DNA from 3 places in the Devosia sp. T2-14 genome. Region 3 is predicted to be linked to each of the others. Evidence: riboswitches for the same ligand, from Rfam matches in the RefSeq annotation. Region 3 holds a riboswitch; each other region holds the start of a gene.

What was found. A riboswitch is a leader RNA that binds a small molecule or an ion and turns the genes downstream of it on or off. The one in region 3 is predicted to bind cobalamin.
Region 1: it holds a riboswitch for cobalamin, as region 3 does, so the genes downstream of both, ACZ5WT_RS10170 (CbtB domain-containing protein) here and ACZ5WT_RS08425 (ribonucleoside-diphosphate reductase subunit alpha) in region 3, are expected to answer to the same signal.
Region 2: it holds a riboswitch for cobalamin, as region 3 does, so the genes downstream of both, ACZ5WT_RS02955 (LLM class flavin-dependent oxidoreductase) here and ACZ5WT_RS08425 (ribonucleoside-diphosphate reductase subunit alpha) in region 3, are expected to answer to the same signal.

What each region holds. Positions count from the first base shown of each region.
Region 1 is NZ_AP027921.1:2,065,262-2,072,825, reverse strand. It holds gene ACZ5WT_RS10190 (cobaltochelatase subunit CobN) at 1-1,352, opposite strand, end outside; gene ACZ5WT_RS10185 (alkylphosphonate utilization protein) at 1,359-1,577, opposite strand; gene cobW (cobalamin biosynthesis protein CobW) at 1,587-2,636, opposite strand; gene ACZ5WT_RS10175 (CbtA family protein) at 2,633-3,364, opposite strand; gene ACZ5WT_RS10170 (CbtB domain-containing protein) at 3,386-3,571, opposite strand; cobalamin riboswitch at 3,608-3,850, opposite strand; gene ACZ5WT_RS10165 (DUF2164 domain-containing protein) at 4,024-4,278, shown strand; gene ACZ5WT_RS10160 (DMT family protein) at 4,412-4,708, shown strand; gene ACZ5WT_RS10155 (zinc ABC transporter substrate-binding protein) at 4,738-5,682, opposite strand; gene znuC (zinc ABC transporter ATP-binding protein ZnuC) at 5,831-6,628, shown strand; gene ACZ5WT_RS10145 (metal ABC transporter permease) at 6,628-7,446, shown strand; gene ACZ5WT_RS10140 (Fur family transcriptional regulator) at 7,436-7,564, shown strand, end outside.
Region 2 is NZ_AP027921.1:606,049-613,612, reverse strand. It holds gene ACZ5WT_RS02980 (nucleoside hydrolase) at 18-968, opposite strand; gene ACZ5WT_RS02975 (division plane positioning ATPase MipZ) at 1,279-2,136, shown strand; gene ACZ5WT_RS02970 (ABC transporter ATP-binding protein) at 2,140-2,913, opposite strand; gene ACZ5WT_RS02965 (FecCD family ABC transporter permease) at 2,910-4,079, opposite strand; gene ACZ5WT_RS02960 (ABC transporter substrate-binding protein) at 4,091-5,086, opposite strand; gene ACZ5WT_RS02955 (LLM class flavin-dependent oxidoreductase) at 5,083-6,111, opposite strand; cobalamin riboswitch at 6,269-6,479, opposite strand; gene ACZ5WT_RS02950 (metalloregulator ArsR/SmtB family transcription factor) at 6,556-7,365, shown strand; gene ACZ5WT_RS02945 (dihydrofolate reductase family protein) at 7,362-7,564, shown strand, end outside.
Region 3 is NZ_AP027921.1:1,701,156-1,708,719, forward strand. It holds gene ACZ5WT_RS08420 (ribonucleotide-diphosphate reductase subunit beta) at 1-1,014, opposite strand, end outside; gene ACZ5WT_RS08425 (ribonucleoside-diphosphate reductase subunit alpha) at 1,107-3,968, opposite strand; cobalamin riboswitch at 4,067-4,220, opposite strand; gene ACZ5WT_RS08430 (hypothetical protein) at 4,330-4,938, shown strand; gene ACZ5WT_RS08435 (substrate-binding periplasmic protein) at 4,942-5,754, opposite strand; gene ACZ5WT_RS08440 (outer membrane protein assembly factor BamB family protein) at 5,816-7,564, opposite strand, start outside.

The DNA of each region.
Region 1 (7,564 bases), 360 kb from region 3:
GGCCCGGATTGCAGGAGGGCGATGAGGGTCTCGGGGGTAAGTGCCTCCGGAGTTCCGGTGGCATAACCTGCCCCATCCAGCGCCCGCAGCATCTCCAACGTCGAGGCCGGGGCATCATATCCAACCCCATTCGCCAGCCGGCCGTCGCGCAGGGGATAGTTGGCGAGGACCAGGGCAATCTTGCGCTCACCACGCGGCGTGGCGCGCAGGCGGGCCCAGTTGGCGGCGAGGGTTACGGCCCGGTCGATGCCGGAATGATCGGGGGCATAGGCGCTCAGCGGCACCTGGCAGCGTTCGTGCCAGACGGCGTCGGCCTTGTGACCGACCAGCAGCCCGCCGAGGCGGCCATCCACTTCGGGCATGACGAGATACATCGCCATATCCTTGGACGAGAGCCCCTGGCTATCGGCCAGCCACTGCGCCTCCGAGCGGCCTGACTGGACCAGCTGGATCACCGGCGCATCGGAACCCGAGAACGGGTTGGCGCTGGGCGCCAGACCATCGATACCGAGCGCGAAAGCGGTGAGGTTGAAAATCGCCGCCGGCGGAAAGGCGGCCAGCGCATTCTGCACGAAGCGGACGCAGGCCGCTTCCTTGAGCGAGGAGACCAGCAGCGGCACCGGCGCGAGGCCACGCGCCTCGATCGCGGCGATCAACGCTTCGATGGTCGCAGTCCCCGCCCCTTCGAGCGCGGCGCGATAAAACAGGATCGGAACATGGGCTCGACCGTCGCCGTGCAGGGCGCGCAGGCCGGCTTCGTCGGTCATGCCAGTCGCGGGATGCCACACGCCGAAGCGGGCGAAGGGCTGAGGTGCAGTTTCAGCAAGAAATCCGCCAGAAATCTGCAAGCTTGCTGCACGACCATGCGTGCTGGCGGCGAGCGTGTTGAAGGCCCGCAAAATCGTATCGGCATTGTCGGGGCCACCGGCAATGAACAGGGAATGCAGGCGTGTCCAGTCATCGGGATGGACGCTGGAGCGCTCTTGCAGGATGGGATCGGGGTTGGCATCGCCAGGCAGCAGAACCAGCGGAATTCGACGATTTCTGCACAAAGCCGTCAGCTCATCGACGCCATATTGGAAATAGGCGGCGCCGCCGATAAGGCGCAACACGACCAGCCGGGCATGGGCCACGGTCTGCTCAAGCCACAGGTCGACCGACAGATTATTGGTCAGCCGCAATGTGTTGGCGAGGCGGAGTTCGTCCTCGCCCGCCCGGTCGGCGGCGCCGGCCAGCATGGCCAGCTCGCTATCGGCGGAAGAGGCGAAGACCAGCGCCCCGGGGCGCTGGTTGAGGTCGATGGCTTCGCCTTCCTGTTGGATAGCGCCGGCCTGTGCAGAGAGTAAGTGCATACAGTGTCAGGCTTTTTTCAAAAACTCGGTGCGCAGCACGAGACCCTTGACCTTCTCGGCATTGCACTCGATTTCGGCGGTATCGTCGGTCAGGCGGATATTCTTGACCAGGGTGCCGCGCTTGAGCGTCACCGAGGTGCCCTTGACCTTGAGGTCCTTGATCAGGGTCACGGCATCGCCATCGTTGAGCTGGGTGCCGTTACTGTCCTTGGTGATTTCGCTCATTGCTCGCTCCTAAGCTGCTGCCTGTTCTAGGCTTTTGGTGATGGCGCCGTGGTCGAGCGGCGTCTCGCCGATCACCACAAGCGCCGTATCGCGCACTTCGCCATCCTTCCAGGGACGGTCGAAATAGGCGGTGACACGGGGACCGACGGCCTGGATGGCCAGCCGCGCTGCAGCGCCGGGAACCGCAGCGAAACCCTTGAGGCGCAACACATCGTGGTCCCGGATGGTCTGCTCGATCACCGCCAGCAGCTGATCCTTGCCAGCGATTTCGGGCAGGCGGATCGAGAAGCTGTCGAAGTCGTCATGCTCATGGGTTTCCCCGCCATGCTCGAGCTCGTGATGGCTGGGCCGGTTGGCGATATCGTCCTCGCTGCCCATGCCCATGCCGAGCAGTGCCGCGATATCGACATGGCCGTTGCGGGCGCGGATCAGGCCGACGCCGGGGCGCATTTCGGCGCGCAGGTTGGCCTCGACCTTGTCGAGCATTTCCGGCTCGACAAGGTCGGATTTGTTCACGATCACAAGGTCGGCCACCGAGAGCTGGTCCTCGAACAGCTCGCCCAGCGGGGTTTCGTGGTCGAGCATTTCGTCCTGGCGGCGCAGGGCGTCGACGGCGGCTTCGTCGGCGGCAAAGCGGCCTTCGGCGAGCGCTGCCGCGTCGGCGACGGTGACGATGCCGTCGATGGTGACCTGGGCCTTGATCTCGGGCCAGTTGAAGGCGCGGATCAGCGGCTGGGGCAACGCCAGGCCGGAGGTTTCGATGACGATGTGATCGAACTTTTCGGGGCGGGCGAGCAGCGCCTGCATGGTGGGAATGAACTCGTCGGCCACGGTGCAGCAGATGCAGCCGTTGGACAGTTCGACCATGTCCTCTTCGCGGCAGGTCTCGTCGCCACAGCCGGCAAGGATGTCCTTGTCGACGCCGAGGTCACCAAACTCGTTGATGATCAGGGCGATACGCTTGCCCTTGGGGGCGTGCGCGAGCAGGTGCCGCACGAGAGTGGTCTTGCCGGCACCGAGGAAGCCGGTGATGACGGTGGTGGGGATCTTGGTGGTCATGCGAGGGCTCCCGCGGGGTTGGCGCTGCGGGCAGCGAGAAGGTCATTGAGCTTGCCGAAGACGGTGCCCAGGATCAGCCAGAACACCAAAGCGGTGCCCAGGGTGGCGGCGGCAAATTCAGCGGCGAGATGGGCCGGAACGGCGCTTGGTTCATCGGGCGCAGCAGGGGCGCCGATGATGTGCGGGATAACCACGAGGGCGATGGCGATCGCAAAGGCCCAGCCGGCGCGGGTCTTGGCGAGCAGCAGCATGGCGCCGCCGGTGGCCAGGGCCGTGCCCGCCCACCAGATCTGGCGCGGCAGCACTTCGGCCGCCGGCATGCCCGGCAGTTCGGGCGGCAGGCCATAGGCCGGGGCCAGCGAGAAGGCCGCAAAGCCGGCAATGCCCCACAGGAACCCATTGGCGAAAGTGATCGGAATGCCGGCAAACAGCGAGACGGCGCCGATGACCAGCGCGAAGCCGGCCGCGGCGAGCAGGGTCGCCAACGTCGTATAGGCGGTGCGCTCGAAGCCATCCTGCGGCGCCCACTCCTCGGGCTCGGCGGCCGTCGTGGCAGCGGCGTCATGGGTGTGCTCGGCCTCACCCGGACCGTGGCTATGCCCGCCTTCGCCCTCGAAGGTCTCGGCATGCAGGATCAGCGGCGTGATGCGGAACTGCTGGATGGCGGCATTGACCAGGCCAGCACAAAGGGCTGCGACAAGCGCAGCAAAAAACAGATTGCGAAACATGATGGTTCTCTCTGTTCTGCCTTAGTGGCAGGGGAAGCCCATGGCATGACGGGTGTCGTGCGCGCCGTTGTGCAGGCGATAGTCGCCCGCAAAGCCGGTGCCGACCAGCAGGGTCAGGCCAAGCATCAGGGCCAGCGAGCCTGCGATCAGGCGCTGGGAGAGAGAAAGCGACTGGATACCAGTCGAAACGTTGGTCGCGGTCGTCATAGCAGCACCCTCCGTGCGTAATGGTTCTGGGCGTTGAGCCCGGCTAAGGTGCTGGCAGGTCTCCTGGCTCACGGTGATTGCCGCTCCCCTCGCCTTCCCGATCGCTCGCGATCAGTGGCCTTTTGAGAGGAGCGCACCGCTTACAGTTGCGGGGGCAGCCACGGTTTTGCGCCCTGATGGGTACGTCGCACCGTGTTCCCTTTCCTTCCTGCCGGATACGGCGGGAAGGGTATCCCCTTGCCACTACGGACGCGGGGAACCAACACAAGACCAGAGTTACGCCGCCCGAGGGGTGCGGGTCAATCAATGGATTCAGGCTGGGGATAGTCGGGGGGCGCCGATGATCGGAAACGGCTCCGAATGGCAAGGGCAAAGCGAGTGGCACAGTGTCGCCGAACCCGCCCCGCCCGCCACCGGCGACTCACGATATGAGTGAGGCAAAGGAGACCCCTATGAAACCGATCAAGTTCAGCCGCGAAGAAACCAAGGCCATCGTGGGCGAGATCCAGGACTATTTCCGCGACGAGCTGGACCAGGATATCGGCGCCATCCCAGCAGAAATGCTGATGATGTTCTTCGTCGACAAGATGGGCGCGTATTTCTACAACCGCGGCGTCTATGACGCCCAGGCGCTGATCCGCGAGCGCATGGACAGCCTGACCGATGATATCTTCGGACTGGAGCAGCCAACCAAGAATCTGCGCTGAAATCCGCTTTCGCGGCGCGCCGGCCATGGCTAGATAGCCGGGCCGGAGTTGCCGGTGATTTCAGGAGGAAGCCTTGGGCTTCAACGTCGCTGTGCTGGCCCCGATCGGGCTGCTGATCGCCTCAAACGTCTTCATGACCTTTGCCTGGTATGGGCACCTCAAATTCCCCGCAGCCTCGCTGTGGGTCGTGGTCATGGTGAGCTGGGGCATCGCGTTCTTCGAATACTGGCTCGCCGTTCCGGCCAATCGCATCGGCTACGGCGTCTATTCCGGCGCCGAACTCAAGACCATCCAGGAAGTTATCTCACTATCGGTCTTCGTGCTGTTCAGCGCGTTCTACCTCGGCGAGAAGCTGACATGGAACCACGGCATCGGCTTTGGGCTGATCGCCCTTGGCGCTTTCTTCATTTTCCGCGGCCCATTGAAATAAGGGCGAGGGGCCCCCCTCGCCCCATCAAACTAGTTCAGGCAATCAACGAGGCTGGTGGCCAGCCCGCGCAGCAGCTCGGGATAAAGGTTGGGCCCTTCGGTCAGCGCACCACCTTCGGGATCGAGCACACCGGCCTTGGCGCCGGTATTTTCAGTAATGGCACCGATGATGGCCGGCTCGAAATTGGGTTCGGCAAAGACACAGGTGGCGCCCAGCTCGGCGACCCGCGCCTTGAGCTCATCGATACGGGCGGCGCCCGGCATCACGTCCGGCGTGACGGTGACCGACCCCGCCAGGTTGAGGCCGAAGCGCGCCTCAAAATACTGATAGGCATCGTGAAAGACCACGAAGGGCTTGTCGGCAACCGGAGCCAGAGTGGCGGCGATTTCGGTCTCCAGGACCGCCAGCGCCGAGATTTCTGCGGCGGCGTTGGCCTCGTAAGCAGCGTCATTTTCGGGGTCCGCTGCGGCAAGGGTCGACGCGATCTGCGTCACCATCAGCGCGGCATTTTGTGGATCGAGCCAGAAGTGCATGTCAGCCTCAGCATGATCGTCGTGGTCGTGATCGTGGTCATGCGCTTCGCCCTCTCCATGCTCATGGTCGTGGTCATGAGCGGCGAAGGCGCCGCCCTCGCGCATGGGCAGCATGGTGATTTCAGGGTTATCGGCCAGCTCAACCACCTGCGCCTTGACCGCCAGTGTATCGAGCGCCTTGGCAAGGAACAGCTCGAGCCCGTCGCCGGTCCAGAACACGATATCGGCGGCTTCCAGCGCCCCGGCATCGGAGGGCTTGAGCGCATAGGTGTGCGGCGAGGCCGAGCCCCGCACGATGAGGGTGGGCTCGCCGACACCGGCCATGACCGCGCTGACCAGTGAATGCACCGGCTTTATGGATGCCACCACATTGGGCGCGGCCATGGCGCTGGTGGTGAGCAAAGCTGCTGATAACAGCGTGAGCGGGGTGAGCAGATGCATCGGCGGACCTCGTTTGACGGCGTGATATGTTATGTTATTACGCTTGCAGCGGTGTTATGCTATAACGTATTGAAGAGCGTCAAGGGGTAATTTGGGGCGGCGATCCATGATCCGGCCACGACGCGCTCCCGCTGAAACGGATGATCTTATGGATGCCTCGGCAACGAAAGAAACGCTAATCACGCTCAGCAATGCGAGCGTTACCCGGGGTGGGCGCACGCTGGTCAGCGGCGTGGACCTGACGATTTCGCGCGGCGAAATCGTCACGCTGATCGGCCCGAACGGCTCGGGCAAATCGACCACGGCCAAGCTGGCAACGGGCGTGCTGAAGCCCACCACGGGCACGGTGACGCGCCAGGCGGGCCTGCGCATCGGCTATGTGCCGCAAAAGCTGGCCATCGACTGGACGCTACCCCTCACGGTCGATCGGCTGATGACCCTGACCGGGCGCTACAGCAATAGCGAAATCGAAGCGGCACTGACGGCCGTCGGCGCGGAAAAACTGAGCAAGGCGGCGGTGCAGGAGCTTTCGGGCGGCGAGTTTCAGCGCGTGCTGTTTGCCCGCGCGATGATCCGCCAGCCTGATCTGCTGGTGCTCGACGAACCAGTGCAGGGCGTCGACTTCTCCGGCGAGGTGGCGCTCTATGACCTGGTGCGCAAAATCCGCGACACCACGCGCAGCGGCATCCTGATGATCAGCCATGACCTGCATGTGGTGATGGCCGAAACCGATACGGTGATTTGCCTCAATGGCCATGTCTGCTGCCGTGGCACGCCAGCGGCAGTGAAGCGGAGCCCGGAATATCTGCGGCTGTTCGGCGAACGCGCGGCGGGATCGCTGGCGATCTATCAGCACCATCATGACCATGAACATGACCCGGACGGGCATGTGCATCCCCATGATGAGCATGCGGTTCACAGCCACGCACACGACGGAGCACGCTAATGTTCGGTGACTACTTCTCTCGCGCCCTAATTGCCGGCGTCGGGTTGGCGCTGGTGGCGGGGCCGCTGGGCTGTTTCGTCGTGTGGCGGCGCATGGCCTATTTTGGCGACACCATGGCCCATTCGGCGCTGCTAGGTGTGGCGCTGTCCATCATTCTCTCAATGAACATGACGCTGGGCGTCTTCGCCGTGGCAGCCCTGGTGGCAGGGGCGCTGATCGTGCTGGAAAAGCAGGCGACGCTGTCGACGGACGCGCTGCTCGGCATTCTCAGCCATTCGACGCTGGCGGTTGGCCTCGTGCTGGTGGGGTTCCTGACCACGGTGCGCATCGACCTGATGGGGTTCCTGTTCGGCGATATCCTGGCCGTGTCGGTTGAGGATATTGCCATCATCTATGGCGGCGGGATTGCTATCCTGGCCATCTTGATCCTCGGGTGGCGGCCACTGCTGGCGTCGACCGTCAGCCCCGATCTGGCCGAGGCCGAGGGCTTGCGACCTGAAGCCAGCCGACTGGTGCTGATGATCCTGATGGCATCGGTCATCGCCATTGCCATGAAGCTGGTGGGTGTGCTGCTGATCACCTCGCTGCTGATCATCCCGGCAGCAACGGCGCGCCGTTTGAGCTCCACGCCCGAGATGATGGCGGTGACGTCAGCCGTTCTGGGCGCGCTGGCCGTGGTGGGTGGCCTGTTTGGCTCGCGCACCTGGGACACCGCCTCTGGCCCTTCCATCGTGGTCATGGCTCTATTCGTATTTCTGGTATCGCTGGCGATTCCCGTTTCGCGACTGTTTGGCAGGAGAGTGACTCATGGCGCATAGCCACGACGTTCCGGTTGATCTGACCCGCAATCAGGGGCTGGTGCTCGGCACGCTGAGCCAGTCAGTCGGCCCTCTCAGCGCCTATGACATTCTCGACCGGCTGCGTGCCGATGGGCTG
Region 2 (7,564 bases), 1.1 Mb from region 3:
GGCCGGATCGCGAGAGGTCAGGCCGCGACGGTACGGCGGTAGTGGTCGAGCGCCGCGACGCTGTCGACCGTGGTGCAGACGACATGGGAGGGCCGGCCAGCCCAGTGCGGGTGACCACCGGTGCGGGTGTCGGGCATCTGGATGGTCTGGCCGACGGCGATGCCATCGCGGACCACGCAGATCGGACCGCTGCGGGTTTCGAACCATTCGGGCTTGAGCACATAGGTCACGGCCAGCAGGTCATGACCGACGACGCCCTCGATGCCCATCACGGCATTGTAGAACAGGGCATAGTGATCCGACATCTGGCGGAGCAATTCGCCATTCTCGCCGACTTCGGCGGCGAGGGTTGCGAGGTAGTCGGTGTCGAGGACCACGTCATGGGTGACGTCCAGCCCGACGACGACGACTTTCCAGTCGGCGGCGAAGATTTCGTCGGCGGCAACCGGGTCGCCATGGATGTTGGCTTCGGCAGCCGGGGTGATGTTGCCGCTGCGGCCCTGATAGCCGAAAGCGCCGCCCATGATCACGACCTGCTTGGCCAGGCTGGCCACTTCAGGGTCCTGCCGCAGGGCCAGCGCCAGGTTGGTCATGCGGCCGACGGCGATAATGGTCACCTCGCCCGGATGGGCGCGCAGCGTATCGATGATGAACTGGCTGGCTTCGCCTTCCAGCAGACCGGTCTCGTCGACATGGGGAATGTCGATATCGCCAAGGCCATTGTGGCCGTGTACGGCAACGGGTTCGTCCTTGGCGACGCCATCGAGCGTGACGCCGGCGCCACGAATGACGGGCGCGGTCAGGCCGAACTGCTGGCGCAGGAACAGGGCGTTGCGGGTGGTGGTTTCAATATTGGCATTGCCCACGACGGTGGTGATGCCAAGCAGATCGATCTCCGGCAGCTTGCTCAGGTAAAGCAGCGCCATGGCATCGTCGATGCCCGGATCGGTGTCAAAGATGACCTTCATCGGATTTCTTTCAATTCGCGGCGCGGCATGTGCTGTCTCCTTCACGGAAGCACGGCACAGGTGCCTTTAGAGGGGTCTATGATGGGAAGTTCGCGCCTTGGCGCGGTGGCAGGCAGCAACCACAGATGAGCGCGGCCCGTCAAGCCACGGCGCGGGGCCGGGCGGGCACAAGAGCGTGTGGCGGAGTGGGCCTGGCGCTGTGCCGCAAGGCGGGGGATAGGGCGGGCGCGTTGGCCGGTCTTAGGGCTTTGTTAACCATGTCGTCACTTGATGGATCTTAGGGATCGAACCCTGATTTGGAGAGACGGACATGGTGCAAACCGGCGCGCACATCATTGCTGTGGGCAATGAAAAGGGTGGCTCGGGCAAGTCGACCACGGCCCTGCACCTTGCCGTCTACCTGCTGCATCAGGGCTACCGGGTGGCGACGGTGGACGTCGATAGCCGCCAGCAGACGTTGACGCGCTATGTCCGCAACCGCCGCAGCACGGTGGACACCACCGGGCGGCAGGTGCCGATGCCTAAGCATGTCCACCTGCCGACGGCCTGGGGGGACTCGATCAGCGAGAACCAGCGCGCCGAACTCGATATCTTCACCAAGGCCATGCGCGAGCTGCGCGACGAGGTGGACTATATCGTCATCGATACGCCCGGCTTTGACGGCAACCTGGCGCGGCTGGCCCATTCGGTCGCCGATACGCTGGTGACCCCGATCAATGACAGCATGATCGATCTGGACGTGCTGGCGCGGGTCGATCCGGTGAGCGGGGAGCCGATCGCCACCAGCCCCTATTCGCGCAATGTGCAGCGCGCGCGGGCTGACCGGCAGGCGAGCACCGGGCAGGGCATCGACTGGGTGCTGGTGCGCAACCGTATTTCCAATCTCGGCTCGCGCAATGCCAGCCAGGTGCAAAGCACGATCGAGCGGGTAGCCGCGCGGCTAGGCTGCCGGGTGGCCGATGGCATTGCGGAGCGCGTGATCTTCCGCTCGCTGTTCCCGGTGGGGATGACGGTGTTCGACCCGCTGGAAGCCGATCTACTTGGCGGGGCGCCCTCGATGTCGCACATCAATGCGCGGCAGGAATATCGAAGCCTGGTCGCCGCGCTGGCGCTGCCGCCGCGCAGCGCGCCGGGCGATGCGGCCGAGCCGATGCTGGCTTCGGCCTAGCCGTCAGGCGGGCATGACCCAGATCGTATCGGTGGCCGGGTTGCGCGTCAGCGTGGCGGTGATGCGGAAGATGCTGGCGAGGTTGTGCTCGGTCAGCACCTGCTCGGGCGTTCCCAGCGCCGCCATCTCGCCCTGATCGAGCAGGCAGAGCCGGTCGCAGAACATGGCTGCGAGGTTGAGATCGTGCAGGGCCGCGATCACGGTGATGCCGAGGCCCCGCACGAAGCGCAGCAGCTGCAGCTGATGGTGGATATCGAGGTGGTTGGTCGGCTCGTCGAGCACCAGCACGGCCGGCTGCTGTACGAGTGCCCGCGCCACCAGCACGCGCTGGCGCTCGCCGCCCGACAGGGTGCGGAACAGGCGGTCGCGGAACGGGACCAGCTGCAGCAGCTCGATTGCCGCTTCGATCAGGGCCCGGTCGTGGGCGGTGTCGGGCTCGAGCAGGCGCTTGTGTGCCGCGCGGCCCATGGCGACGACGTCCTGCACCGTCAGCGGAAAATCGGCCGGCATGTCCTGCAGGACCGCGCCGACATGACGGGCCGCCCAGTTGGCCGATTGCTGCCAGACATCCTTGCCATTGACCAGCACCTGCCCGGACGAGGGGCGGTTGGTGCGATAGATGGTGCGCAGCAGCGATGACTTGCCGGCGCCATTGGGGCCGAGCAGGCCGACCATCTCGCCGGGCTTCACGTCGAGGGAAATGTCGCGAACCAGCGTCCGGCCGCCGGCGGCAAAGCTGACATTGTTGAGGCTGAGACTGCCCGGTTCGATGCTCATGAGCGGCGCTCCCCGGTTTTGGCATCGCGGCGCAGCAGCCAGATGAAGAAGGGGCCGCCCACCAGCGCAGTGATGATGCCAACCGGCAGCTCGAGCGGGGAAATGACGCTGCGCGCCACAAGGTCCGCACCGATGGTGAAGCTGGCGCCCACCAGCGCCACGGCGGGCAGGGCGCGGCGGTGGTCGGCGCCGATCAGGAAGCGCACGATATGGGGCACGATGAGCCCGACAAAGCCGATTACGCCCGAGACCGCGACCATGACCCCAGTCAGCGCGGCGGTGAGCACGAACATGGCCTGCCGGAAGCGGTGGATGTTGAGCCCGAGGGCGGCGGCGCTTTCGTCGCCCGCCATCAGCAGGTTGAGCCGGCGGGCCTGCACCAGCATGATGCCCAGCCCGATCACCAGCGCGGCGACAGGCAGAGGCAGCAGCTTCCACTGCGCCGAGCCGAAACCGCCCAGGGTCCAGAACAGCACGCGAGCGGCCAGTTGCGGATCGGGCGAGGTCAGGACCAGAAGGCTGGTGGCGGCACTCAGAACCGAGCTCATGGCGATGCCGGCGAGGACCAGCCGGGTCGGCGTCATCTGGCCGCCGGTTCGGGCCACCCAGAAGACAATGATCAGCGTGACCAGCGCGCCGGCAAAGGCCGAGAAATAGAGCGTGAAGGCCCCAAGGCTGAGCAGGCCCCAGCGCATGACGATGACCGCGCCGGTGGCCGCGCCGGATGAGACGCCCAATATGCTGGGACCGGCGAGGGGATTGCGCACGATGGCCTGGATGGTCATGCCGGTCGCGGCCAGGGTGGCTCCGACAATGCCGGCGAGGATGACCCGCGGCATGCGGGTTTCGAGAATGATCGTGTCATAGACGCCGCGCCAGGTGGCGGGCACGATTTCGGCGCCGGAGAGGCCGTTGACCAGCACCCCGAGCGCGGTGGGCGCGGGCACATGCACCGAGCCGAACATCAGCCCGGCCATTGCCAGAACGAGCAGGATTGCGACCAGCATCACCATCGCCGCGCCATAGGACAGGCGCGAGGCCTGCCGCAATGGCGGCACCGGGCCTGCGGCGGGCTGGGCCGCCGCATGGTCGGCCCTGCTCGACCGCAGCACGGCGAGCAGCCGGCTTTGGTCGATGGGCGGGGTGAGGTCTGATCGCAGGTTCATGGGGTCGGGCTCTATTCGGCGAAGGCTTGCGGGTGGAAGGCGCGGGCCAGGCGCTCGACCGCATCGACGGTGCTGGGGCCGGGCTGGCCCTGCACGGAATCGATGAGGATGAAGCGGTCGTTGAGAATGGCGGGGACGTTGGCGATGGCCGGGGTGGCCTTGAGCGTCGCAATGCGGGCCTGGCCGAGTTCGGTATCGGGATCGGCAACGACCTGGCCGCCGGCGGTGCCGGAATAGAAGACCACGATGAAGTCGGGCTCCCGCTCGGCCACCTGCTCCCAGCTCACTTCGCCATAGCGCTTGGCCACATCGGCAAAGATGTTGTCGCCACCGGCAGCGGCCACGGCCTGCGAGAGCAGGGTATTGCCCAGCACGCCATTGGGTGCGGACTCGCCGCCATTGTAGATGAAGACCGAGAGTGGCTCGGTGCCTTCGAGCGCCGTCTTGACTGCATCGAGGCGGGCGGAAAGGCTCTCGACAACCGTCTCGCCGCGCTCGGCGACGCCGAAGATCGTGGCGACCGAGCGGATTTCGGCGAAGAGTTCATTGAAGCCGAAGCTGCCGAGATTGCAGCCCTCGACATTGAGGCGCGTCTGCATGCCCAGATCGTGCAGCTGGTCGCGGGTGTGGCGGGACTCGCTGAAGCCGTCGGGATAGCCGGCATAGACAAAGTCCGCCTCGGCATCGAGCAGTTCCTCGGTGGTGGCGACCAGCGGGGAGAGGACCGGAATGGTCGCATAGGCATCGGCATAGGCCGGGCTGATCTTGAGATTGGCCATGTAGGAGGTGCCAGCCATCTGCCCTTCGAGGCCCAGCGCCAGCATCAGTTCGGTGGCGTTGTTGGAAAGCGTCACGGCGCGCTGCGGGGCGGCGTCATAAACGGTGGCGACGCCGCAATTGTCGTCGGTGACCGGGAAGGTCTGCGCCGAGGTGGGCGCGGCCAGCAGGAGCGCGCCGAGCGCCAGTGCGCTGCCGAGCCTGATACTGCGTGAGAGAATAGTGGTCATGGCGTGTCCTTTGGTTCGCTTGAGATCGGGGGAAGGGCTTGGAGGGCGGGCAGCACTTCGTGCCCGAACAGGGTCGACATGGCTTCCGCCTCGTCGTCGGCAATTTCGCCGTTGCAGTTGAAGATCAGGCGGATGCTGTCGATGCCGGTCGCGGCGCGCAGGGCGAGGAGCTGCTCCAGGCAATCGCCGGGGCTGCCGGCGATCATCTGCTGGGTGAGGAAAACAGCGGGGTCGATGGGCTTGATGGTGTCGAGCGGCCGGTTCTGGGCAATGGCGTAGCGCCGCCGCCGTTCATAAAGCCGGGGCAGCAGGGCATCGACAGCAGCAAGCGCCACCTGCCGCGTGGGTGCGATGGTGACGTAGCGCGAGATCGAAAAGTCGGCGGGGTAACGGCCGCTCGTATTGCCGGTCAGGTCGTCATAGACGCCAAGCTGGCGCTGCTCGGAGGGTTCAAGGCTGAGCAGCAGGGGCAGCCGGTGGCTGACGCTGAGGCGGATGGTTTCGGGCGTGGATCCGGCCAGGTAGACCGGCACGGTTTCGCCCGGCGCCAGCAGCGGGCCGACGGCATGGCTGGAAGGGGGCCAGACGCTGTTTTCGGGCACAAGGGTTGGCCCGTGCCAGGCCGATTGCATCAGGGCGAAGGATTGCTCGAAGAGGTCTCGCGACTGTGCAGCGTCGATCCCCAGCGCCTGCAACGTGGCAGGGAAGGTGCCCCGGCCAATGCCGAAATCAAACCGTCCGCTGCTCTGCCAATGCAGTTGCGCGACCTGCTCGGCCAGCAGGAACGGATGATAGAGCGGCAGCACCACAATCGAGGTGCCGACCCGCATCCGCTCGGTGCGCGCAAAAATGCTTGCCGCCAAAAGGAGCGTCGAGGGATAGGGATCGGGCGGCTGCTGGAAGTGGAACTCGTTGAACCAGATGCCGTCATAGCCCAGCGCGTCCATGCGGGCGCAATAGGCAAGGACGGCCCGGTGATCGAGCGACTTCGCGCCGCGGGTAAACCCGGCGATATCGACCCTCATGACGAGAGCCCGATCAGATCGTGTGTCGAAAGAGAAAAGTCCTGGGCGTCAAACCGCATCCGGCCGTGCATCCCTGTTCGTGGATGCAGTGACTCGTGTTCGCGCGCAGCATTCTGGCGTGTTCATTGCCTGCCCCCTGCCGGGACACCTCGCCCGACTTCATGGTGTTGCCTGGGCAGGTCTCCTGGCTCGCGGCTCAAACGCCCTTCGCTACCTTCCCGGATCCCGGGGGATCCAGTGGCTTGCTGCGAAAGGCTTGCCGCTTACAGTTGCGAGGGCAGCCACGGTATTGGCCCCTGATGGGTAGTCCGCACCGTGTTCCCTTTTAATCCGCGCGTCATGGCGGAACCAAAGCACTGGTCTCTTCGCATGATGGGGCGGGGAGGGCAAGATGGGTGAATTATATTCATTGACAGGAATATTCTGTTTTGTGAATATATATGAATGAAACAGATAGCGACTGCCTTTGGTGACGACGCACGATGGCGCATTCTCGAGCTGCTGGCCGAGCGGCCGCGCTCGGTTGGAGAAATCGTCGAGATCACAGGACTGCGGCAGCCGCAGGCGACAAAGCACCTGCAGACCCTCGCGCAGGCGGGGCTGGCAACGGTGTTTCCGCTCGGCCAGCGCCGGGTCTATGCCATCGAAACCGGACCCCTGTTGGCAGTGCGCGGCGGGCTGGACGAGCTGCTGGCAACGGCGGAAACGCATCGTGGGGCGCGGGACATCGTCGAACGCTATTGGGCGGCCATCCAGGCCGACGCCACAGAGGCCGACAGGGACCGCTGGGCCGATGGGCGCAGCTTTGTCTTCGAACGCACCATGCCGCACGCGGCTGATCGCGTGTGGCAGCATTGGATCGATCCTGACCTGTTGGCAGGCTGGTGGGCGCCGCCATCGCTCAAGGCTATCCGCTGCCTGATCGAGCCCCGGCCGGAGGGGCGCGTCGTGCTCGACTATGAAGGGGCAGGGGAACACCATCGCTCCGAAGGGCAGGTCGTGCTGGCCGAAGCGCCCAACCGGCTGGTGTTTGACCTCACCGTGCTTGACGCGGCGGGCGGGGCGGCGTTCACGGCGCATTACGACCTGTCGTTGAGCGAAGTCGCCCCCGGCCAAAGTCTGATGCAGCTGGGCATGACCATCACCGAGACGACGGTGGAGGCACTGCCTTTCATCGCCGGCATAGAAACAGGCTGGAACCAGGTCCTTGACCAGTTGCAGGCCGCAGTCGCAGGAACAGGAGCATCGAAATGACCAAGCTGAATGGCCGCCGCGTGACCGCCAATCTGAGCCTCACCCTCGATGGGCGCTATAACGGCCCGGGTGGCGCCACCGACCTCAGCCAGATCGTGCCCTATGCGATCACGGACACGGCGCGGGATCACATGACCCGCATCTGGGAGAATGCCACGACGGCGGTGCTGGGACGGACCAATGCCGAAGGGTTTTTGGG
Region 3 (7,564 bases):
CTTTTCCTTCTTGAGATCCATCGCCTCGCTCATCCAGGGGAAGGGGTTCTCGGTTTCGGCATAGACCGGGGCCAGGCCCAGCTGGGCGCAGCGGCGGTTGGCGATGAAGTGCATGTATTGCTCGCACAGCGCCGCATTGAGCCCGAGGAAACCCCGCGGCATCGTATCGCGGCCATAGGCGGCTTCCAGTTCTGCGGCGGTGCGGATCATGCCGCGCACCTCTTCCTGAAATTCAGGGATCCAGACATGGGGGTTCTCGGCCTTGATCTGGTTGATCACGTCGATGCCGAAGTTGAGGTGGATGCTCTCGTCGCGCAGGATGTACTGATACTGCTCGGCAATCCCCACCATCTTGTTGCGGCGGCCCAGCGAAAGGATCTGCGCGAAGCCGGTATAGAACCACATGCCCTCGAAGATGACGTAGAAGGCCACGAGGTCCCGCACGAAGGCGCGGTCGGTTTCGGGCGTGCCGGTGGTGAAATCGGGATCATCCAGATGCTGGGTGAAGTTGAGCGCCCAGGCCGCCTTGTCGGTAATGGACGGCACTTCGCGATACATGTTGAAGAGCTCGCCCTCGTCGAGCCCGAGCGACTCCACGATGTACTGGAACGTGTGGGTATGCACCGCCTCTTCGAAGGCCTGACGCAGCAGATATTGCCGGCATTCCGGATTGGTCAGGTGGCGGTAGATGGCCAGCACGATATTGTTGGCGACAAGACTCTCTGAGGCGGCAAAGAAGCCCAGATTGCGCTTGAGCGTGTGGCGCTCGTCATCGGTCAACCCGTCCTTGCTCTTCCACAGGGCGATATCGGCCTGCATCGAGACTTCGGTGGGCATCCAGTGGTTGTTGCAGCCGTTGAGGTATTTTTCCCAGGCCCATTTGTACTTGAGCGGCAGCAGCTGGTTCACGTCGGCGCGGCAATTGATCATCGCCTTGTCGTCAACGGAGACGCGGCCGCCAGTGGGATCGATGCGGGCGGGGTTGGGCTGGTTGGTGGTCCATTCGAGGGACATTTGGGGGTTCCTGATTGTTGCGAGCGGCATGTCGCCGGGAATACGGAGCTGCACCTCCCCCGCGAGGGGGAGGGAGACGACTGAGGGCGCGGTTACTGGCAGGCTTCGCAGTCGGGATCGTCGATAAGGCAGGCGGGGCCGTCGATGACGGGCATGATCAGCCCGGTGCGGACAGGCGCTGCGACGGGCGGAGCGGTGATGACCGGTGCGGTGACGGCCACGGCATTGAGCTTGCCGTCGGTGCCCTTGAGGGTGGATTTTTCCACATGGGTGGCCGAGCGCGAGCGCAGGTAATAGGTGGTCTTGAGGCCCGCCTTCCACGCCGAGCGATAGAGCGCATCCAGTGCCTTGCCCGAGGGATTGGCGAGGTAGAGGTTGAGCGACTGCGCCTGGTCGATCCACTTCTGGCGGCGTGAGGCGGCGGCGATCAGCCAGCTCGCATCCAGCTCGAAGGCGGTGGCGTAGATGGCCTTGAGGTCGGCCGGCACGCGGTCAATCTGGCCGACCGAGCCGTCGAAATATTTGAGGTCGGAGATCATCACCTCGTCCCACAGCCCCCGCGCCTTGAGATCGCGCACCAGCTGGGCGTTCACCACGGTGAAGTCGCCGCTCATGTTCGATTTCACATAGAGGTTCTGGTAGCCCGGCTCGATCGACTGGCTGACGCCGCAGATGTTGGAAATGGTCGCGGTGGGCGCGATGGCCATGGTGTTGGAATTGCGCATGCCGACGGTTTTGACGCGGTGGCGCAGGGTCTCCCAGTCGAGGCGCTGGCTGCGGTCGATATTGATCTCGCTGCGGGTCTGCGCCAGCAGTTCCAGGCTATCGATGGGAAGGATGCCCTGGCTCCACAGCGAGCCCTCAAAGCTGGCATAGGCGCCGCGTTCTTCGGCCAGATCGGCCGAAGCTGAAATGGCAAAGTAGCTGATGGCTTCCATCGAGCTATCGGCAAAGGCGACGGCTGCGTCGGAGGCATAGGCAATGCCCTGCGCCTGCAGCGCATCGGCAAAGCCCATCAGGCCCAGCCCCACCGGGCGGTGACGCAGATTGGACCTGCGGGCCTCGGGGATGGTGTAGAAATTGATGTCGACCACATTGTCCAGCATGCGCATGGCGACGTCGACGCTGCGCTTGAGCAGGACCAGATTGAGGCCGTTGGCACCGATATGGGCGAGCAGGTTGATCGAGCCGAGATTGCAGACGGCGACCTCGTCCTTGGAGGTATTGAGCGTGATCTCGGTGCAGAGATTTGACGAGTGGACGACGCCGATGTGCTGCTGCGGCGAGCGGATGTTGCAGGGATCCTTGAAGGTGATCCAGGGATGGCCGGTCTCGAATAGCATGGTCAGCATCTTGCGCCAGAGATCGAGCGCCTTGACGGTGCGGGAGACCTTGAGCTGGCCGGCGGCGGCCTTCGCTTCATAGGCCTCGTATGCGCTTTTGAAGGCGGGGCCGTAGAGATCGTGCAGGTCGGGCGTTTCATCGGGCGAGAACAGGGTCCAGTCGCCGCCCGCCTCGACGCGCTCCATGAACAGGTCCGGCACCCAATTGGCGGTGTTCATGTCATGGGTGCGGCGGCGGTCGTCGCCGGTATTCTTGCGCAGATCGAGGAATTCCTCGATGTCGACATGCCAGGTTTCGAGATACGCGCAGACCGCGCCCTTGCGCTTGCCGCCCTGGTTGACCGCGATGGCGGTGTCATTGGCAACCTTGAGGAAGGGCACGACGCCCTGGCTCTCGCCATTGGTGCCCTTGATATGGGCGCCCAGGCCCCGCACCGGCGTCCAGTCATTGCCCAGGCCGCCGGAATATTTGGCGAGCAGGGCATTGTCCTTGATCGACTTGAAGATGCCGTCGAGATCGTCGGCGACGGTGGTCAGGAAGCAGGAGCTGAGCTGCGGGCGCAGCGTGCCGGCATTGAACAGGGTCGGGGTCGAGGCCATGAAATGGAAGCTCGACAGCAGGTCGTAGAATTCGATGGTGCGGGCCTCGCGGTCGATCTCGCGGATGGCCAGGCCCATGGCGACGCGCATGAAGAAGGCCTGCGGCAGCTCGAAGACCTGCCGTTCGACATGCAGGAAATAGCGGTCGTAGAGGGTCTGCAGGCCCAGATACTGGAACTGCATGTCGCGCTCGGGCTTGATGGCGGCGGCGATGCGCTTGACGTCGAAGCGGGCGAGCTCGGGGTCGATCAGCTCATGTTCGATACCGCGCTGGAGGTAGGCCGGGAAATAGTCGGCATAGCGGGTTTCCATGTCCGCCTGGGTCGCCATGTCGGGGCGGCCGGAGACGAAGGTGAGGGCTTCGCGGCGCAGCTTGTCGAGCAGCAGGCGGGCAGACACCAGGGCGTAATTGGGCTCGGTTTCCACCAGCGTGCGGGCGGCGAGGATCGGGGCCAGCGCCAGCTCGTCGAGCGAAATGCCGTCATAGAGATTGCGGCGGGTCTCGGCGAGGATGGTCTGCGGCGACGTGCCCTCGAGGCCGGCGCAGGCTTCCGCGACCACGGTGGCGAGGCGGGCTTCATCGAGCGGGGCGAGGCGGCCATCGGCCAACGTCATGCGCAGGGCGGAGGCCACGGCCACCGGCGCTGTGGTGGCGGCGCGGGCGCGGGCGCGGTCTTCGCGATAGAGCACATAGGCGCGGGCGACCTTCTGGTGCTCGCCGCGCATCAGCGCCAGCTCCACCTGATCCTGCACGTCCTCGATGTGGAAGACCCGGCCGTCCTTGGCGCGGCGGGTGAGGGCGGTGGCGACCTCGTCGCTGAGCCGGGCGACGGTCTCATGCACGCGGCGCGAGGCGGAGGCCTCGTGTCCCTCGACGGCAAGGAAAGCCTTGGTCAGCGCCACGGCGATCTTGGCGGGATCGAAGGGCACGATGCCGCCATTGCGCTTGAGGATGGAATAGCCGGGCTCGGCTGATGCGGATTGGGATGGAAAGGCTGTGATCTGCGACATTGGACCCCCGTAGGTGGATGGCGGGGGCAACAGGGCGCGCAGAGGCATGACCAGACGGCCAAGCGGCGACGCGACCAATCGGGACACCCCGCCCATGGACGTTTTGACCTGTCGTGGCAGGTATCTGGCTTGCCCGGGATGCGGGCTTTCACAGTTGCGGGGGCAGCGCTGGACTGGAACATTGAGTTCGCACCAGCTTCCCTATTATCACCCGTCCTTGCGATCCGGGTAACCACGACACACTACATGTAGTGGTCTAGTTCGGGATTCGCGTCAATGGCTTGTCGAGGGCGACATCTGCATTTTTGTTCGGCTGACGCTCTGCTATAGAGCGGGCTCGCGCAGCAAGGCCCGGAACAGCATGTCCCTTCTCAACGATCTTTCCCTCCAGGCCATCATGTCGCGCCTCGCCGCCGGGCTGCTTTATGCGGCGTTTCAGGGCGGCTTGCTGACGCTGCTGATCGCGCTGCTGCGGCGCGAGGAAGGGGAGAAGGGCGACCGCTTCAGCTTCAATCCACTCGATCATATTTCGATGCCCGGCATGGCCATGGCGGTGCTGTTCCGCACCACCTGGATCCGCTATCACGCGCCGCAGCCGGAATCGCTGAAAGGCGGGCGGCTGGCGCTGGTGGGGATTGCGCTGGCCGTGCTGGCGGCGAGCCTGGCTCTGGTGCCCCTGCTCGATGGCGTACGCCAGCTGATTGCCACCTATGTGCCGCGCACGGCGGGCTATGCCATGCTGCAGGTGGCGGTGGCCTTGCAGGAGATCATCCTGATGTCGGTACCACTCAACCTGTTGCCGCTGCCCGGCCTGATCGGCGGGCTGTTCCTGTTTGCGGCGATGCCGGAGAGGGCCAGGCAATGGCGGCGCCTGGTGGTGCCGGTCAATGTCGTGCTGGTGCTGGCGCTGGTTGCCGGCTTCGTGCCGAATATGGGGCCGATGCTGGCCCCATATTTCTCCCGTCTCTAGACGCTACTGCGCCATGCTCAGATCGGCCATGATCTGGGTGATGGTGCCGTCATCGGTGAGCTCGGCGATGGCATTGTCGACCTGGCTGCGCAGATAGGTGTTGCTGCTCGCAATCAGCGCACCGACCTGCACATTGGCGGCTGGCACCGGATCGAGCGCGGCCACCTTGAGGTTGGCAGCGGCGGGGTCTTCGGCCATCAGCTGGGCCAGGGCGGGCTGCCAGAGCAGCATGCCGGCCAGCTTGCCTTCAAGCAGCCGGGTGAGCATCAGCTTGTTGTCGGCATAGGGCAGGCGCTTCCAGCGCTGGTCCTTGGGACGCTGCAGCATGGTGGTGGCGAAGACGCGTTCACCCAGGCTGGCTATGGCGGTGCCGATGGTGCTGCCGACCGGAATATCGCCCAGTTTGGTGTAGGACGGGTCGGCGACAGCGAGCACGAAGGGCACGTTCGCATAGGGGCGGGTCACCGCGGCCCATTCGGGGAATGGAGAATTGGGCTGCACCGCGACACCCATCAGCAGGTCGCAGTCATTGGTCAGGTGCACCTGCATTTCGGCGAGATAGCCGTCGCCATCGAGCGGAAAACCGCGCAGCGCCGGAACATATTCGACCTTGAGGAACAGCGCGTCGGCAATGGCCTGGGCCACGGCGCGGTCAAGCTTACCGCCGGGGCTGAAGTCATCGACGCAGGCGCGGATATTGTTGCCCTGCAAACCGCGCTGCTGGTTGAGCAGCTGCTGGGGCAGGACCTGGGCCTGGGCGGGCAGGGCCAGCAGGCAGACGGCGAGGACGGACGCCAGACGGGTGAGCAATTTCATTTGGGTCTCCTGAAAGCAGGAAGGGGGCCTCGCGGCCCCCTTCCAATCATTACTGCACCAATTAGTTCTTGGGCAGCTTGTAGACGAAGATCGAGTTGCCCGTGCCCGAGGGAAGCGGAACTTCCGGGAAGGCCGAGGCGATCGAGCCCGCTGCGGCGCTGAAGCCGGTCGGGATCACGATGTACTGCTCGCCATCGAGCTCGTAGGTCATCGGCGAACCGCCGATCGGGGCGTTCAGGCGCTGCTGCCAGAGAACGTCACCGGTCTCCTGATCCCATGCCTTGACGTAGCGGCCAGCGTCGCCGCCGATCACCAGACCACCACCGGTCGCCAGGAGCGACGAGGTCATCGAAGGACGCTGACGGACCTTCCAGCCTTCGCCTTCCGACTTGGTGGTGCCAACCTTGATGGCTTCCACGAGGCCAGCCTCGGTGATGCCTTCAGGCAGAACGCGCGGGCCAAACTTCATTGCGCCGGTGGCGTTGCCAGCGGTGAACTCGGTCTGGGTAGCCGAAACCGTGTTGCAGGCCTCGGTGAGCGGGACGTAGAACTGCTGGGTCAGCGGGCTGTAAGCGCCAGCCTGCCAGAGCTTGCCACCGGACACGGAAGTGCAGATGAGCGCTTCTTCGCCGAGTGCCTTGACCATCAGGTCTTCGTTCGGGTGAACCGTACCGTCTTCGTCGATCTTGGTGACCGAGTTCTGGTACACGGTTTCCTGCGACCAGAGATACTTGCCGGTGTCACGATCGAGAGCGAAGAAGATGCCGTTCTTGCCGGGGACCGACACCATCAGGTGCTTGGTCTCGCCGCCTTCTTCAACGTCAACCAGGACGCGCTCGAACGGGGAGTCCAGATCCCAGTTATCGCGCGGCATGTGCTGGTAGTACCACTTCAGCTCGCCGGTGTCGGCATCGAGTGCCAGCGACGAGTTGGTGTACAGCACATCGCCATCACCCGAGCCACGGATCAGCTCAGCATAAGGAGCCGGCATGCCGACGCCCCAGAAGGTGGTGTTGGTGCGAGCGTCATACGAGCCCGTTGCCCACGGCGTGCCGCCCCAACGGTTCTCGGGGGGAACTTCACCCCAGCTTGCGCCCTGCGCAGGGTTGTTCGGATCATCCAGGGTGTTGAAGCGCCAGAGTTCTTCAAGCGTGTTGAAGTCGTGCGCGACAATGTAGCAACCGCCGGCAGTGCCCGAGATCGAGCAGCCCGAGATGGCCGAGATGATCTTGTTGTTCACAACGATCGGGCCAACGGTGTAGCTGTAGCCCTGGTTGTAATCGAAGGCCTGAACTTCGCGCAGGACCTTACCGTCCTTTGCGTTCATGACGATGATGCGAGCGTCGACGGTGGTCAGGACCACGGTGTCTTCATACAGCGCGATCGAGTTCTTCTGGCGGCGCGACTGGTAGAGCTGGTAGCCCCATTCAGCCGGGATCTTGGCCAGAGCCGGGCGGTATTCCCAGATCAGGTCGCCGGTACGGGCGTCGAGTGCCTGCACGATGTTGTTGTTGGTCTGCAGGAACAGCACGCCGTCGTTCATCAGCGGTGCGGTTTCCTGGATGCCAACGTCGGCCATCGGCCAGGCCCAAGCGAGCTCGAGGTCCTTCACGGTGTCGCGGTTGACCAGATCAAGCGGGCTGTAGCCCTGGTTGTCCAGCGTACGGCGCCAGGACAGCCATGCGGAATCGGGGGGATTCAGGACCATGTCGTTGGTGACCGGTGCGTAGTTTTCACGCACGCCCTGAGCATGAGCAACACCCGCAAGGGTGGTCAGGCTCACCGTCAAAGCCAGTGCGACCTTGAAGAA